Regions from separate parts of the Paenibacillus sp. GM2FR genome, predicted to be linked through region 2. Evidence: riboswitches for the same ligand, from Rfam matches in the RefSeq annotation. Region 2 holds a riboswitch; the other holds the start of a gene.

What was found. Region 2 has a riboswitch for thiamine pyrophosphate ahead of PAEVO_RS14825 (YkoF family thiamine/hydroxymethylpyrimidine-binding protein). Riboswitches for the same ligand answer to the same signal wherever they lie in the genome.
Region 1: it holds a riboswitch for thiamine pyrophosphate, as region 2 does, so the genes downstream of both, PAEVO_RS23715 (ABC transporter substrate-binding protein) here and PAEVO_RS14825 (YkoF family thiamine/hydroxymethylpyrimidine-binding protein) in region 2, are expected to answer to the same signal.

Annotation. Positions count from the first base shown of each region.
Region 1 covers NZ_MKZM01000009.1:600,905-606,286, reverse strand. Annotated here, with positions in the region: gene PAEVO_RS23725 (GGDEF domain-containing protein) at 1-1,513, opposite strand, end outside; gene PAEVO_RS23720 (VOC family protein) at 1,773-2,156, shown strand; TPP riboswitch at 2,335-2,446, shown strand; gene PAEVO_RS23715 (ABC transporter substrate-binding protein) at 2,562-3,593, shown strand; gene PAEVO_RS23710 (MTH1187 family thiamine-binding protein) at 3,674-3,967, shown strand; gene PAEVO_RS23705 (ABC transporter permease) at 3,964-4,719, shown strand; gene PAEVO_RS23700 (ABC transporter ATP-binding protein) at 4,774-5,382, shown strand, end outside.
Region 2 covers NZ_MKZM01000008.1:3,291,707-3,297,088, reverse strand. Annotated here, with positions in the region: gene PAEVO_RS14845 (methyl-accepting chemotaxis protein) at 1-212, opposite strand, end outside; gene PAEVO_RS14840 (class I SAM-dependent methyltransferase) at 397-1,119, opposite strand; gene PAEVO_RS14835 (nucleotidyltransferase domain-containing protein) at 1,263-1,961, shown strand; gene PAEVO_RS14830 (sporulation protein YjcZ) at 2,084-2,179, shown strand; gene PAEVO_RS14825 (YkoF family thiamine/hydroxymethylpyrimidine-binding protein) at 2,253-2,858, opposite strand; TPP riboswitch at 2,943-3,045, opposite strand; gene PAEVO_RS14820 (nitroreductase family protein) at 3,228-3,830, opposite strand; gene PAEVO_RS14815 (ABC transporter permease) at 4,354-5,307, shown strand; gene PAEVO_RS14810 (iron chelate uptake ABC transporter family permease subunit) at 5,297-5,382, shown strand, end outside.

The DNA.
Region 1 (5,382 bases), on a different contig from region 2:
GCTGCAGCAGCATCGTCCGCTCCACATCAAAATGCCAAGGGGCGTTCCGTTCCTTTGCCGCATACATCGCTGCATCCGCGCGGCCAATCAGCTCCTGGTCATTTCTGGCATGATCCGGGTAAACCGCAATGCCGATACTCGGCGTGGTTCGAACCTCATGTCCTTCCAGGTCGTACGGCTCGCTAAGCATCGTCCAAATCTCCTCCGCCATCCAGATCAGCTCCTGATCTTCGCCGGCTGGATGGATCATGACGGTGAATTCGTCTCCTCCTAATCGGGAAACCAAGATTCCCTTGGATTCGAGAGTTTGAAGCCGGTCTGCAACCTTTCGTATCAACAAATCGCCGGCACGGTGGCCGTATCGGTCATTGACTCGTTTGAAACGGTTCATATCCATATACAGCAAGCCTACGCGGGAACCTTTGCGGTCCGCCTCCTTCAGCGAACTCGACAGCCTTGCATTAAAATAACGGCGATTATACAGCCCCGTAAGATCATCGCGATGTGCCAGGGATTCACTCTGCATCAGACTTTCATGCAGTCGGGCAAACAAACGGTCGTTCTCGAACTGAATCAAAATCTGCCTGAACAAAATCAGGATAACGCACAGGGATAGGCCGGTAAACAGTCCATTCCACCCTCCAAAACGCTGCGCCATAAGGGCAAACATCCCGCCAAGCACGCTGTAGGGAAGCAGGTACCTTACGATCAGGTTTCCGATCGAACGCGGCTCCCGCTCGCCAACAGAGGGCTTACGGGAATCAGGGGCAGACTGCCCACCTGCGAAACTAATAAAAAATACCGATAATGAATAGAGTGGATACAGGTAGGGACGTGCCTCGATACCCATAAGATCAACAAGATAGATGTATAGAACATCTCCTGCAATATAAGTACTCCCGCCAAGACATAACAGAATGGCCGACCATTTCCTTAACTGTCCGGTATTAAAATACAACACCAGCGTAAAAAAAATAAGTACCATTGCGCACAGCGGATACAGCATGTCCACCCAAATGTTTCCCCATACTGCCTCATGGGCCAGACCCTCAAGCTCAGGTTTGATGAAATACTCCCATCCTACCGTCATGACCGTTATGCCAACAATCACGATGTCCAGCATAAACCGGAGCCCCCGAAACGAACCCTGTACATGCCGGAATAAATAAATGAGAGAACTTGCGAACAGGATGAGTTCGAGCCCCCAGAAGAAATGGGTTAGAGCTGGAGAGAAAGCGCTCTCTTTTCCAAACCAAACATGACATGCGTAAATGATTCGGGCCGCTGCATCCCCCATCAATCCGAGACTCACAATAAACCAAAACCTGCGAAGATGCACCTCATAGCGCCGACTAATCCGCATTAAATAAACGGAGGCGGCTGCAGGAGGAATAATGACTAGAACACGCTGAAGCGATAAAGCGTCAGGCATCCACAGAGCGATCATTATCTGAATGAATGCATATATCATGGCGAGTCGAATCCACAGATGATCTGCTGGAGTTGGACTCATAAGCATTCCTCCTCGGCCAAAAGGTAAGCTTTTTTCAACACTTGTTTGTTAGGTCTTTAGAATTAATACTTCTAGTTCTCATGATACTTTTTACCCACCCAAAAGTAAAGATGAGGAAATGAAAGAAAAACCACGGATTCTACTCTATGAAACCCGTAACACTCCGAAAAGTTACCGCCTTCAAGACCCACTTGACGTATAGGAATTATGTGATAATATTTCATTCATATCTCATATGAATCGGAAAGGGTGTTTAGCCTTGTCACAGAAACGATTGGATCATGTCGGCATTGTCGTCCGGGACCTTGAAACCACGATCGCCTTTTACACCGCCGTCGTCGGACTTGAACTGAAGGATCGCCTTACCCATACCAATGGCGTCATCCAGCTGGCATTCCTCGGATTTAACGGCAGCGACGAAACGGAGGTCGAGCTTATTCAGGGTTACAGCGACACGCTGCCCGCAGAAGGGACCGTTCATCATTTTGCCGTCAGCACGGATAACATCGAAGAGGAATATGCTCGCGTTCAGGGACTGGACGTACCTCACTTGGATGAGGAAATCGTGACGCTCCCGAATGGGTATCGCTATTTCTTCGTTCACGGTCCCGAAGGGGAGTGGATTGAGTTTTTCCAGCGCTAACCTCTTACGTACGGTAGAAGCCTTATTCAAATCCTTTATCTTGTGAAAGGTTCATAGCTCCATTCATTCTTCCAATTGCATACGTGTTCTAAACCAAGACCTGCCTCGTTCGTGCCCCTTCGAACTAGACAGGTCTGGTGTGTTAGGACTATAATAGCGGATGTAATGATCGAAACTTCATAAATACCGGGGGAGCTGGAATTTGGCCGGCTGAGAGTGTATCCGATATGATACTGACCCTTACACCTGATCTGGGTAATGCCAGCGTAGGAAGCCCATGTTTGCGGCAGCTGTTCATTTGCCGTGGTATACACTTACGCCGTCATGCGTCCTGATATCATCAGGGCGCTTTTTTTGTGGAGTTAACGAGGTTATAGAAAGAGAATTCAAAGGAGAGAAGAAACGATGAAGAAGGGAACATGGATTCCGCTGCTTCTTGCTTGCGTCCTGCTGATGGTTGCGTCTGGATGCGGCACAAGCGGACAGAACAAGAAGACAGGTGCCGAAGGCGAAGACAGTCAGACTCCCGGGAAACTCCGTGACGTACAGCTGATGCTCGATTGGTCCGCCAATACGAATCACACCGGCCTGTATGCAGCGAAGGAGCTTGGGTATTATGAGGAAGAAGGGCTTAATGTCCAGATCGTCCAGCCGGGAGCAGGCGGAACCGATACGCTGGTCGCATCCGGAAACGTCCCGTTTGGCATCAGCTATCAGGAAGGCGTAACGCTGGCCAGAACGCAAGGATTGCCGCTCGTTTCCATTGCAGCGATCATTCAGCATAATACATCCGGCTTTGCCGCCCCCAAGGATAAGGGCATCGTGAAGGCAGGCGATTTTGAAGGAAAATCCTATGGAGGCTGGGGCTCGCCTGTGGAGGAAGCCGTCATGAAATCCATCATGGAGATTGATGGCGCCGATGTCAGCAAGGTGAATATGGTCAATATGGGCGATGCCGATTATTTTACGGCCGTGAAACGCGACATTGATTTTGCCTGGATCTTCTATGCTTGGACGGGGATTGAAGCCGAGCTTCGCAATGAGCCGCTTGACATGATTTATGTGAAGGACTACTCGGAGCAGCTTGATTATTACACACCGGTGATCGTAACGAACGAGAAGCAGATCCAGGAGGACCCCGAGCTTGTCAAAGCGTTCATGCGGGCGACTTCAAAAGGATATGACTTTGCGATTCAACATCCTGAAGATGCGGCAGCCCTGCTTACGAAGGCTGTTCCTGACTTGGATGCCGAACTGGTTCTCGCCAGCCAGAAATGGCTGAGCCCCCGTTATCAGGATGATGCACCCCGCTGGGGCGAGCAGAAAGCCGAAGTATGGTCGGGGTATGCCGACTGGATGTTTGAGCGCAAGCTGCTGGAGAAGGAACTTGACGCGGACCGCGCATTTACCAATGAATTTTTACCGGAGCAGCCATAAGGTTATTTCTATTTAAGAGGAGAGACAGCAGGCCGCCTCTCTTCCATTACAATATAGCTTGCACGAAAGGATGAGTTTATATGGCGAATACACTCTTAAGCATTCAAGTAATACCGAGAACGCCAAACGGGGCCGACAGCATCCCTTATGTGGATGAAGCGATCAAGGTCATTCAGGAATCGGGCGTAAAATATGAGGTCCATGCACTCGAAACGACCATGGAAGGAGAGCTCTCCGAGCTGCTCAAGATCGTTGAGCGCATGCACGAGGCGCTGGTGAATGCGGGAAGTCCCAGCATCATATCCCAAGTCAAAATCGCGCATCATCCGACCGGCATCAGCATGGATAAGCTGACTGAGAAATACCGTCCATGAAAAGCTGGTGGAGTTCTGTTTGGCCGCCCGTTGTGGCGGTCCTCTTCTTTTTGATGGTTTGGCAGGCCGCAGTATCCGTATTCGACATTGAACCCTTTATTTTGCCTGCGCCGACGGCCATCGGGCATGAGGCCGTTACCGGAGCTTCCGGTCTCTTCCAGCATACAGCGGCCACCCTGCAATTAACCCTGATCGGATTTATGATCGGCACGGCGATCGGTCTTGTCATCTCGCTGGCTCTGCACATGGTGCCTTTTCTCAAAACCGCCCTTTATCCGCTTCTTATTCTTAGCCAGAATGTGCCGACCATCGCCCTTGCCCCGCTTCTCATGATTTGGTTCGGCTTCGGCATGCTGCCCAAGGTTATCGTGATTACGCTGGTCTGCTTCTTCCCTGTCGCTGTTGCGGCCCTGGACGGACTCGCCCGTACTGACCGCACCATGATGAATTATATGCAGATGGCGGGAGCTACCTCGTGGCAAATTTTCACCAAGCTGGAGCTGCCGCATGCCCTTCCCTCCATCTTCTCCGGGATTCGCATTGCGGCCACCTATTCGGTCATGGGTGCGGTGATCGGGGAATGGATCGGCTCGGACCGGGGAATCGGCTACTACATGATGCTGCAAAAATCCGGCTACCGCACGGACCGGGTGTTTGTTGCCATCCTGGTCATCGTCCTGCTCAGCCTGCTGATGGTGCTGCTGATCACCCTGCTGGAGAAGCGGCTGATTCGCTGGAATCGAAAAGGTTAAAACCATTGTGAATGGACATTTTCCAACATATATAAAAGGAGGCTGCTTTGCGATATGACACATCAAGTATCCCTGTCGGATCATGACAGGCTTGGCCGATCCTCTGCAGCGGTCCCGCCAGCGCCTGCCCTTGAGGTTCGCAGCCTTCGTAAAACCTTCCGCGAGCGGCGCAGCGAAGTGCATGTGCTGGATGATCTTTCGCTCCAGGTGCAGCCCGGGGAATTCGTCTCCTTGATTGGTCCTTCAGGCAGCGGAAAGAGCACGCTCTTCCATATCATCGGGGGGTTAACGGCTCCGGATGCGGGCTCCGTTCTCATGGATGGTCAGGACGTGACCGGGGAAAAAGGCCGCATCGCCTATATGCCTCAACAGCCGGCACTCTTCCCTTGGCGTACGGTGGAGGACAACGTGCTTCTTCCCGAGGAGCTGAGGGGCACCTCGAAAGCCGCCGCCAGGGAACATGCCCGCAGCTGGATGGAACGGGCCGGACTCTCCGGCTTCGAAAAAGCGTATCCGCACACCCTTTCAGGCGGAATGCAGCAGCGGGCGGCTTTTCTGCGCGCACTGATGAGTCCACGGGAAGTCATGTGCCTGGACGAACCGTTCAGCGCATTGGATGCGCTGACGCGCAGCGATATGCAGCGTTGGCTGCTCGATATCTGG
Region 2 (5,382 bases):
GAGATTTCCGCAAAGGAATTCGTAAGCGCTTTCTCAATGAGGCGAGAAAGAGGAACCGTAAGACCGGTTAGTGCCACGACGATGACCACACCAATGATTGCTTTACCCATTAGAATAAATGCAAGCAGCATTGGAACCGCAAACAAAGCGGCAATGAGAAAACAGGCTGCGGTGATTTTCCGCGAGATAGGGAGTCTGTTGAACCATGCCATAAGAATGAGTCCTCCTCAACAACATAGGATATATTTACCATGATTATAGCATCGACGGGCAAAACTAGATAGAACGAAATGACAAAAAGTGTTGAATTAGGTCGAAAGAACTGAAATTTGAGGAGGGAGAGGGGATACGCAGCGAATATGCGAATCCCCCTTAATGCACAGATAGGAAATGATTTTATTTTACAGCCCGGAATAAGGCGGAAGCGAGATAATCGGTATTGTCCAGGATCATGCGGTCATGCTTGAACAGCGTTTCCCAAAGCGAAACATCGAACAGAAGTCCTTTATCGCGCTGTTCAAATGTATCCAAATGACGTGTTTGCTCTTCCTTTAACTGCTCATTGAAGTGATTGTACTCCAGAATCTCTTCTTGTTTAAACCCGCAAGCCAAGAGCGACTCCGCCCATTCTTCCCTCATCATGAGATTAGGGATCCCGAAGAATTCGAGCAGTTCCTGAAGCTTTGCCTCCGGCATGGGCTTATCTAGCAGCAATTCTCTGTCCAGCAGGACACCTCCATGATCCAGAACGCGGTAATATTCGGGCAGCGATTTCGAAGTATCTGTAAATACAGTAACGGACTCCGCCATGATCAGATCAAATTGGTTGTCCTCGAAAGGCAATGCGCATACATCCGCCTGATGGAACTGGACATCGATTTCCATAGCCTTGGCTCTTGCGCGGGCCTTTTTGATCATATTCTCGTTTAGGTCAATGGCGGTCACTTGATACCCCATCTCCGAAAGATGGCATGCGGTTCTGCCAGTTCCGCACCCCACCTCCAGAATGCGGCTGCCCGGTTGAATGGGATAATTCTTCAGCATTCTGAGCGTTGCCTCGAATCCTCCCGGGTGGGCACTGCCCATGCCTAATTTGGAGAGCATATGAATATAGTTCATCTCATCTATCCCTTCTTCCTTATGATCAACATGAGGGTAATCGTTTATTTACCATATGATTCAGGTACGTTTAGGGTTTTCGCTGAATTAGATATTTTGAGCCCTTTTTTCGGGAGGATTAGAGTCATATTGGAGGAAACGTCATGAGGATGGAACCGGTAGAGGCAGCGAAACGTGTCATTCAACACGATTATCCCGACTGTTTGCTTGCTGTGCTCGGCGGCAGTGCGAGCAGAGGCGAATATAATGAACAATCCGATTTGGACATCATGGTCATAGAACGGGACGGATATGATTTCAGCAGGAAGACGATAGAGGCACATGGGTGGATCGCGGAAATATTTATATTGTCTTTATCCTCGTATCGCGAATATTTCGACGAGGGCGTCATGGCGGCGAATCCGTCAATGCAGCGGATGATTGCGGATGGGACGGTGCTGCGCGCGCTGCCCGAGGGAGAAGAGGTACGGGCGGAGGCCCGAAGCGATTTGAATTACGGCCCCATGCCCTTGACGCTAACCGACATGAACCAATACCGTTATATGCTAACCGAGTACATGCTGGACTTGGAGGGTCCACGAAGGGATGGCGAAAAATGGTTTACGGTGCACAAAATCGCGGCGATTCTCTGTGAATTTGTACTTAGGGTGAACCGGGAGTGGACGGGTGAAGGGAAAACACTGTTCCGGCTGTTCAGCCGCTATGACACAATCTTGGGAGACCGATTGGAAGCAGCGCTCGCGGCGATGTATCGCCAGGATGATCCCTCAGCTCTGATGGCATTCACCGAGGAAATGCTCCGTCCGTACGGAGGGAAGCTTCTCATTGGTTTTGAGGAATAATATTTCCTAACCAATATATAAAGAGAGGTACATTAGCCGTGACACTAGCACAAAGCGGGCAATACTATAATAGTGTGATTAGATTACATCACGTCATTCTTTAAATCCAGGAGGGGATCTTCATGAGCGGAGAATACGGCGGCGCATGGGGCAATTCAGTAGGAACTATTTTGGTTCTCTTTATCCTGCTCGTAATTATCTTGAGTGCTTGGGTTTAAACTGTCAAGATTCTTGGCAGCTAGTGACAGGAAAGCCCGGCTTTTGCCGGGCTTTTGTCTGCCTCAATAGAACTCAATTCGATGCGGCTTTGATTGATGGGCTGTGTGCGGACACAACTGCAGTCATGACCAGATGGCTGCTGTCGGATTGAATCGCATGTAAAAACGCGTCTTCAAGCGATCCAAATACCCGGGACAGGGACCCGTCCAATCGGCTGGCGTAATGAACGCTTCCGGCGAATGTCCCGGCTTCCTTCGCACGATTTACTTCACTGTAGATGACTTCCATATAGTTATCGGTACCCATGGGGTAAAGAGCGAATTGGCAGGCAGTCTCGATTTCGGCATGTTCTCCGATGTCACGGTTTAAGAGGGTCGAATCCTCAGTCATATATACATCGGCGTCCGTATCACCGGGGCAGCCGATGGAATAAGTACCATTAAAAACGGTGTGCACGCCGCTCGCCGCGGCATGGGCGAATATCGCACTTGTAACATCAAAGACATGCTCTGCTCGTCCACGAATACAGGTGCTCACATCATCTGTCTGAATCCACACTTTCTCCGTATCCACAGATTGTAGTGCGTCCATGATGACCTCTACAAACCGGTCCGTCATGGGAAATACCGAGAACCGGCATCCGACGATCCGGCTGGTTCCGCATACAAGCTCATTCATTGTCATTTCCTCCCCATAATATAAGTCCACGCAAAAAAACCGCACCCCATGAAGAAGGTGCAGTTATGCCTACGAAAAGAAATAAACATAAATGCTACACTTCCCCACGCTAGTATGACCTAGATCGGGTGATAAGGGTTAACGGCAGCCCGCCGTCTCTCAGCACATGGCACCCCTAGTACAGCCAACATCCTATGTAGTTGGTTATTGCAAGTTTGCCCCGGAGCCTCCGTTATCGTAGGAATTCGAGGGTTCTTACCTGTGTAATTGTATCGTTTTGCGATCGGTTTTTCAATCTTTGCCCATTATAAAAAAGACCGCCTATCCCAGTTGCAGGAACTTAGGAAGGCGGTTTTTTCATCTATTGGTTTAGTTGTATACTTTCACGCGATCTTCCAGCGGTGCAAATTCTTTTTCGCCTGGTTCAGCAACCGGCTTACCGAAAGGCATTTGAGCAATCAGCTTCCAGCTTTCTGGGATGTTCCATTCGGATTTTACTTTTTCGTCGATCAGCGGGTTGTAGTGCTGCAGGGATGCACCCAGACCTTCTGCTTCAAGGGATGTCCATACTACAAATTGCAGCATGCCGTTGGATTGGTTGGACCAAACCGGGAAGTTGTCGGCATAAGCGGCAAAGTTTTGTTGCAGCCCGGCAATGACGTTGTTGTCCTCGAAGAACAATACCGTACCGTAACCAGCGCGGAATGCAGCCATTTTGTCGGCCGTGGATTTGAAGGCTTCTTCATCGCCAACGACTTCCTTCAGGATGCCTTCCGTCATGTTCCACAGTTTATCATGCTGTTCGCCAAGCAATACAACGACGCGTGCACTTTGGGAGTTGAAAGAAGAAGGGGTATACTTAACCGCTTCGTTTACGATTTCTTGGATACGCTCGTCCGAGATAACGGATTCTTTGCTAATCCCGTAATAAGAACGGCGATTTTTGAGTGCAGTTGAAAAATCTTTAGACATTGAAAAAAAACCTCCTGGTGTAATCGAATTTGCATTCGCCTGATAAGAAGATGTCCTTTACTTCAAGCAAATATGCATTTTGCTTTTTATTGCAATCAATTTAATTATCATTCCATATTAACTTACGTTTAGTTAGAAATAATAATTATGTTAGGATATTAATATAACTTAGAGCAATTGTCAACGGCTTTTGATTAAATATAATTTTTCTTATGTATTTAATATGAATTGAATTCGTCTAGTTTTTAGAGAAGTCTCATTAAAGGGAAGCTTAACGAAAGTGTGACTCTGCCTGTGGATATTAGTTATGTCTCCTCGAAACTTCATATTATGAACAATTCATGAACAAAATATACATGTATGAAGCTATTAATTGATTTTCATTCTCAATTATACTTGTCGAGCCAGAATGAGGATGATATAATGCATATCAGAACGCAATTGATAATCAATCTCAATGAGAATGGTGATGAAAATTGCAAGATCCCGGGTGTTTAGAGACATACGCATAGAAGGAAGAGCCATGAAGATTAGATACTTATTTGCAGCCGTTGTGGTACTCTCCGTAATTTCATTATTTATTGGAGTTAAAGATATCTCGCCACTGCAACTGTTTTCGATGACAGAACAACAACAGCATATTATGCTTGTAAGCCGGATTCCTAGGCTTGTCAGTCTCATATTGGCGGGTGTCAGCATGAGCATCTGCGGATTGATCATGCAGCAGCTCAGCCGCAATAAGTTCGTATCGCCGACCACGGCAGGTACGATGGACTCAGCCAGACTGGGGATTTTGGTAGCGATGCTCGTCTTCACGACAAGCGGACCGCTTATCAAAATGCTTGTGGCCTTTGTATTCGCTCTGGCAGGAACCTTTATCTTCATGAAGATCCTGGATCGGATCAAGTTCAAGGATGCGATCTTCATCCCGCTCGTTGGACTGATGTTTGGTAATATCGTCAGTTCGATAGCCACTTTCTTTGCCTACAAATATGATCTTATTCAGAATATGTCCGCATGGCTTCAGGGTGATTTTTCCATGATCATGAAGGGCCAGTATGAAATGCTCTATATTAGTATCCCGCTTGTGATTCTGGCGTATCTGTTTGCCAACAAGTTTACGGTGGCCGGAATGGGAGAGGAGTTTGCAACCAACCTGGGTCTTCACTACCGGAGAGTTGTGAATCTGGGACTGGTCATCGTGGCGCTGGTTACGGCATCCGTCGTGCTGACCGTCGGCGTGATTCCGTTTCTTGGTCTGATCATACCTAATATTGTCAGTTTATACTTAGGAGACCATTTGAAAAAAAGCCTTTCGCATACCGCGCTGTTGGGGGCCGGGTTCGTACTGTTCTGTGACATCCTGGGCCGGATTATTATTTATCCCTATGAAATTCCGATTAGTCTAACCGTGGGCGTACTCGGAAGCGGTATATTCATTTTCTTACTGATGAGGAGAAAGGCATATGACTTATAAAGCCAAACTCGGCCTGTTGGCCGCAGCGGCAATCATCCTGGTGGCAGTCTTTCTGTTCATTGATCTTGGCGGCAA